2 regions of the Pseudomonas macauensis genome follow, and region 2 is predicted to be linked to the other one. Evidence: predicted binding sites of a transcription regulator. Region 2 holds the regulator's gene; the other holds the start of a gene.

Region 1 (3,406 bases), 1.0 Mb from region 2:
GGCGATTTCGATCACGGAAACGTCGAAGGTACCGCCACCCAGGTCATACACGATGATGGTGTGGTCGCCCTTGGCCTTGTCCAGGCCGTAGGCCAGCGCAGCCGCGGTCGGCTCGTTGATGATGCGCTTGACGTCCAGACCGGCGATACGACCGGCGTCCTTGGTGGCCTGACGCTGGCTGTCGTTGAAGTAGGCCGGAACGGTGATGACCGCTTCGGTGACCGGCTCGCCCAGGTAATCCTCGGCGGTCTTCTTCATCTTCTTCAGGACTTCGGCGGAGACCTGCGGCGGAGCCATCTTCTGGCCCTTGGCCTCGACCCAGGCGTCGCCGTTGTCAGCCTTGACGATGGCGTAAGGCACCATCTTGATGTCTTTCTGTACGACGTCTTCTTCGAAGCGACGACCGATCAGGCGCTTCACCGCGTACAGGGTGTTCTTCGGGTTGGTCACGGCCTGGCGCTTGGCCGGCTGACCGACCAGAATTTCGCCGTCGTTGGCGTAACCGATGATCGACGGGGTGGTACGAGCGCCTTCGGCGTTCTCGATGACCTTGACGTTACCGTTCTCCAGGATGGACACACAGGAGTTGGTGGTCCCCAGGTCGATACCAATGATTTTGCCCATATTTCACTCTCCAGAAATTAGATTCCGCGCTGACCCTGTTGCGGGTCTTTGGCTCGGTTGATTACCCAGATGGGGACCGGGTGGTGGATTTCAAGCCTTCTCGTCGATCGAAGGCGGGGTTTGTTCGGGCGCCTTGCTGACCACGACCATCGCCGGACGCAGCAGGCGACCGTTGAGCAGGTAACCCTTCTGGAACACCTTGACCACGCTACCCGGCTCCAGACGCACGCTCTCTTCCATCGCCATGGCTTGGTGATGCTCGGGATTGAACGGCTCGCCGTGCGGATCGACCGGCTCGAGATTGAAGCGCTTCAGGGTGTCGTGGAACATCTTCAGCGTCAGCTCGATGCCTTCGCGCATCGGCTTGATCGCCTCGTCTTCCGGGTTCGACATCTCCAGCGCGCGCTCGAGGGTATCGACGATCGGCAGCAGGTCGCCGGCGAATTTCTCCAAGGCGAACTTGTGCGCTTTTTCCACGTCCTGCTCGGCGCGGCGGCGGACGTTCTGCAGTTCGGCGACGGCGCGCAGGCTCTGATCCTTGGCCGCGGCGAGCTGCTCTTCCAGCTCCAGCACGCGGGCGTTCAGGTCCTCGGCAGCACCGGTTTCCGGCTGCTCGTTGAACTGGGAATCCCGAGTCTGTTGTTCGTCAGACATGCCACTCTCCTAAAAAAGAAAATAAGCCTTTGAAAACAAAGCGAACCTATTGGTCCGCGGCTCTGCCGTCTATATGGGGCGGATTTTTTCGACTTCAAGGGCGCCGACCTCATGGGCACCCCAATGCGACAGGAGAGAATTGCCAGCGGCAAAAAATACTGTATAAATAACCAGACTTATTGATGGAGCCGCCGCCCATGCTGGTTCACCTGTCCGTGCACAACTACGCCATCGTCGAGCACCTCGATCTCGAGCTCGCCGCTGGCATGACCGTGATCACCGGCGAAACCGGCGCCGGCAAGTCGATCATGCTCGACGCCCTCGGCCTCGCCCTGGGCGACCGCGCCGACAGCGGCGTGGTGCGCCCCGGCGCCGACAAGACCGACATTCTCGCCAGCTTCGATGTCAGCGCGATTGCCGAAGCCCGCGATTGGCTGGCCGAGCGCGACCTGGAGCAGGACGGCCCGTGCATCCTGCGCCGGGTGATCACCGCCGAAGGCCGCTCCCGCGCCTATATCAACGGCACGCCCTGCCCTCTGGGCGACCTCAAGCACCTGGGCGAACTGCTCATCGACATCCACAGCCAGCACGAGCACCAGTCCCTGCTCAAGGCCGACACCCACCGCCGCCTGCTCGACGAATACGCCGGCAGCCAGGACCTGGCGCGCCAGGTGCACCTTGCCGCGCAGCGCTGGAAGCAGACCCGCCAGGAGCTGGACCGCCTGTCGCGCAATGGCGACGAGCAACGCGCTCGCCACCAGTTGCTCAGCTACCAGCTGGAAGAACTGGAAAACCTCGGCCTGGGTGATAACGAACTGGAGACGCTGGAAGCCGAACACAAGACCCTGAGCAACGCCGGCAGCCTGATCGCCGCGTGCCGGCAAGTAGTGGAAATGTGCAGCGAAAGCGATGCCGGCAACGTGCTTTCAGCCCTGACTTCGAGCCTCAATCGCCTCACTGCCTTCCCGAGCCAGCCGGTGGCGCTGGGCGAAGCGGTGAACCTGCTGTCCAGCGCGCAGATCCAGGTGGAAGAGGCAATTGGCGAGCTGAACCGCTTCGTCGACAACTTCGACGCCGATCCCATGCGCCTGCAACAACTGGAAGAACGCATGGACGCCATCTACAGCCTGGCCCGCAAGCATCGCGTACAACCCCACGAACTGCAGGACCTGCAGCAGCGCCTGCTGGATGAGCTGGAAGCGCTGAACGCCGATGATGAAGCCGTCGAGCGCCTGGGCGACGAACTGGCCGCCTATGCCCGTCATTACCAGGAGAAGGCCGAAGAACTCAGCCGCATCCGCCAAACCGCCGCGCCGCAGCTGGCCAAGGCGGTGGAAGTGGAAATGCAGCGCCTGGGCATGCCCGGTGGCCGCTTCGCCATCGACCTGCGCGAAGCCAACTCGGACGAACCCCAGGTGAACGGCCTGGAGCAGCTGGAGTTCCTGGTCAGCGCCAACCCCGGCCAGCCCATGAAGGGCCTGGCGAAAGTTGCCTCGGGCGGCGAGCTGTCGCGCATCAGCCTGGCGATCCAGGTGATCACCGCGCAGACCTCGCGCATCCCGACCCTGGTTTTCGACGAAGTGGACGTCGGCATCGGCGGCCCCACCGCCGAAGTCGTCGGCCAACTGCTGCGGCGTCTGGGCGATCGCGGCCAGGTACTGACCGTCACCCACCTGCCACAGGTGGCTGCACAGGGGCACCAGCACCTGTTCGTGCACAAGGACCGCGACACCAGCGAAACCCGCACCGCCGTGGCCAACCTGAAAAAGGCCGAACGCATCGAGGAAATCGCCCGCATGCTCGGCGGGGTCGACCTGACCAAGGAATCCCTGGCCCACGCACGCAAGATGGTGGACTCCGCCATACAGGGCTGACCCGTAGGGCGTACAACCGGTCGCGGTTGTACGTCGATACACCTACCGCATCGCTGACTTCGCGGCTGAGCTTGGCCAATCATTCCCAGGTCGAACCAGAGCGAAGCGGGACCATGGTCAATCGGCGTATAACGCGGAGCGTTATACGCCCTACGCCCGACGAACCGTGCCACAAACGAAAACGGCGACCCTAGGGTCGCCGTTTCTGCATCTGCGTGTGCTTACTTCTTTTTACGCACGTAGAGCACCAGATT
Region 2 (3,406 bases):
GAAGGTCGAAGACAAGCGCTGATGGAAGGCGCGCCCCGCTGAGGCGGGGCGTGCTTATACTGCCGACGTGTAATGCAGGAGGGCCTGGCCATGGCGAACGAACTCTATACCCGCACCAACCAGAAGCTGTTCTTCGCCGGCCTCGCCCTGGAAGCCTGGCGCAATGCCGAAGCGGCGCGCGCGATGAACGCCCAGGCGCGTATCCAGGCCGAGCGCGAAGCGGCGCTGTTTCACCTTTACGGTGCGGTTCTGGGCGTGGCCCATGAGATTGCCGGCTACTACCGCTTGCCCCAGGCCGGTGCGCCGCGCGTCGAGATGCTCCTGAACGCCGAAGTGCTGGCCGCCGCCCCGAGCCCGGAGCTGGCGGAAATGGTCGAGCTGGCGCAATCGCCGGAAGCTTGGCTGGGTCGCCTGCTGGCTGCCTACGCCGCCTTGTTCCAGCCGCCGAGCGAGCCGAAAAAAGCCAAGGTCGATCCGACCCAGCCGCTGATCCAGGCGGTGAATGTCGATGAAGAGGCACCGGTCGAACTGGGCAACGAAGAGCTCGAAGCCTGGCGCAAATCCCTGAAAGAGCTGGTGCTGCGCTTCCGCGCATCGCTGACCGAGCTCTGATTGGTGCTCTGATACGCAGAGCTGCGACCGTCCGGTCGGCTGGCGGAATGTTGCGCTAGGGTGTAGCGAATGTGACTGTTACACTACGGGTTCTGCTGTGGAGAACCTTCGCTATGCCAACCTCATTTCTGGAAATCGTAGAGCTGCCTGACGGGCGTATCGTGCTGCGTCGCGCGGATGATGAGGAGTCGCTGGTGACCCTGGAATTCTCCGCTGACGCCAAAGGGTTCCTGCAGGGTCAGCACATCGAAATCGCCAAGGCGATGTTCAATGTCGGCGTGCAGATGGCCGGCCGTCTCGCCGAAGGTGGCGACATGAGCATGGACGACGAAGGTCCGCGCGTTCTTCACTAAGGCTCGTTCCGGCTTCGCGGCGTTCGCGGCGAAGCCTCTCCCTCATCCCAGACGAATATTCAGACTCTGCGCTTGACCGGCAACGGCGGCGCGGGACAGTTGCGTGCGCGCCTTGGCGTTGAGATTCAGCCAGCTCACTACCGTATGACTGTTGCCCAGGCGCAGCGCTTCGCAGGCCAGGGCTTGGGCGGCTGCCTGGTCGCGCGCCGGCAGCAGCAGGATGCGCTCGCGGTTCAGGCCGGCCTTGCGCAGCCAGTCCGGGGTCAGGCTGGAGGGCGGGGCGATCAGCGTCAGCCAGCGGGAATCGCTTTCCTCGCTCAACTCGCGGAGCATCGGCGCCAGCAGCGTCAGGCACTGGCCGGGGAGGCCGCGCAGGGCGATCTCGCTGAAGGCGCTCTCGTCGTCGGCGGGTTCGTCTTCCATCAGCTCCGGAAGCAAAGGAGCAGTACCGCTCGCCCAGAGTGCTTCCTGGAACAGCGGGAGTTGCGGCAGGTTCAGCGGCTGCGGGTACTGCATGGATATCTCCTGTTCAGCGACGGATCACGCCGACGCTCAAGCCTTCGATGACCAGTTCCTGTTCCTTGAGGTCGACTTCGATGGGGGCGAACTCGGGGTTCTCGGCGATCAGCCAGACCTTGCTGCCTTCGCGCTTGAAGCGCTTTACCGTGACTTCCTCGCCGAGGCGGGCGACCACGATCTGGCCGTTGCGCGCTTCGCGGGTGACGTGCACGGCGAGCAGGTCGCCGTCGAGGATGCCGACGTCCTTCATGCTTTGCCCGCGTACGCGCAGCAGGTAGTCGGCCGGCGGGTTGAAGAAGGTGGGGTTGATGCGGCAGGTGTCGTCGACGTTCTGCTCGGCGAGGATCGGAGCGCCGGCGGCGACGCGACCGATGATCGGCAGTTCGTCTTCGTTGGCGGCGGCCTTGGGTTCGAAGCCGGGGATGCGGATGCCGCGGGAGGCACCCGGGGTCATCTCGATCGCGCCTTTACGGGCGAGGGCTTTGAGATGCTCCTCGGCGGCGTTGGGCGATTTGAAGCCGAGCTCCTGGGCGATTTCCGCGCGGGTGGGCGGATAGCCGTTGTCTTCCAGGCAGCGTTTGATGAAAGCGAGAATCTCGGCTTGGCGCGGCGTCAGCTTCAGCATGTCCATACTCTGGCTTTTTATACAGTGACTGGAATTATATACAGTGAAGGCGCCCTGGCAATGACTAATTTCGCACGGCTGTCGGCGTAGCGGTCGAGGATGTAACCTGTGCGGGCTGGCAAGCGTCTTGCTGAAATTGAAGTCACCTCGTCGCATTGCCCATGTTTTTGTTAACAATCGGTCGCACTTTGCTTGACAATGCGCGAGGCTGAAACGTATGTTTCAAACAAGTGTTTGTCAGGCGGAGTAGCCATGGCCCAGTCGGAAACCGTCGAACGCATCCTGGATGCTGCGGAACAGCTGTTCGCGGAGAAAGGCTTCGCTGAGACTTCTTTGCGTCTGATCACCAGCAAGGCGGGGGTGAACCTCGCGGCGGTGAACTATCACTTCGGCTCGAAGAAGGCGCTGATCCAGGCGGTCTTCTCGCGCTTCCTCGGCCCGTTCTGCATGAGTCTCGAAAAGGAGCTGGACCGCCGCCAGGCCAAGCCTGATGCGCCGCGCGCCACCCTGGAAGAGCTGCTGGAGCTGCTGGTCGTCCAGGCCATGGCAGTGAAGCCGCGCAGCGGCAATGACCTGTCCATCTTCATGCGCCTGCTCGGTCTGGCTTTCAGTCAGAGCCAGGGCCACCTGCGCAAATACCTCGAAGAAGTCTACGGCAAGGTATTCCGTCGCTACATGCTGTTGGTGCACGAAGCCGCTCCGCGTCTGCCGCCGCTGGAGCTGTTCTGGCGTGTGCACTTCATGCTGGGTACCGCGGTATTCAGCATGTCCGGTATCAAGGCGCTGCGCGCCATGGCCGAGAACGACTTCGGCGTGAATACCTCCATCGAGCAGGTGATGCGCCTGATGGTGCCGTTCCTGGCCGCCGGGATGCGCGCCGACAGCGGTGTCAGCGATCCTTCGCTGGCGGGTGCGCAGCTCAAGCCGCGTAACAAGTCGAGCGCCGCACCAGCCAAGGTCTGAACGACGCCCGGCATCGCGCTGGGCGGTGCAGGCCTGATCGGCTAAAGTAGCCAGCCATGGCTGACCTCGATCTCCTCCATATTTCCCTGTCCGATCAGATGCTCTACGGCTTTGCCGGGGAGCAGCTGCGCGTGCGCCTGCCGATCTCCACGGCGGCCAATGGTGCAGGCGAGCGGAGCGGCTCCGGTTGCACGCCGCGTGGCCTGCACCAGGTTCGCGCGCGTATCGGCGACGGCCTGCCCAGGGGCGCGGTGCTCAAGGGCCGGCGCTGGACCGGCGAGGTCTGGAGCCCGGCGCTGCACGATGAGTTTCCCGGCCGCGACTGGATTCTTAC

Evidence for each region. Region 2 encodes LexA, which represses DNA repair genes until DNA is damaged. Its sites were predicted from a motif close to CTGTNTNNNNANACAG; they were not measured.
Region 1: a site for LexA is predicted at 1,437-1,452, ahead of recN (DNA repair protein RecN). Genes of this name have one in related genera too.

What each region holds. Positions count from the first base shown of each region.
Region 1 covers NZ_CP138377.1:5,100,412-5,103,817, forward strand. The annotation lists gene dnaK (molecular chaperone DnaK) at 1-624, opposite strand, end outside; gene grpE (nucleotide exchange factor GrpE) at 715-1,278, opposite strand; gene recN (DNA repair protein RecN) at 1,476-3,152, shown strand; gene fur (ferric iron uptake transcriptional regulator) at 3,374-3,406, opposite strand, start outside.
Region 2 covers NZ_CP138377.1:4,105,312-4,108,717, reverse strand. The annotation lists gene topA (type I DNA topoisomerase) at 1-22, shown strand, start outside; gene SD196_RS18815 (DUF6586 family protein) at 91-612, shown strand; gene SD196_RS18810 (hypothetical protein) at 726-965, shown strand; gene sulA (SOS-induced cell division inhibitor SulA) at 1,008-1,481, opposite strand; gene lexA (transcriptional repressor LexA) at 1,495-2,109, opposite strand; gene SD196_RS18795 (TetR/AcrR family transcriptional regulator) at 2,362-3,072, shown strand; gene SD196_RS18790 (L,D-transpeptidase family protein) at 3,129-3,406, shown strand, end outside.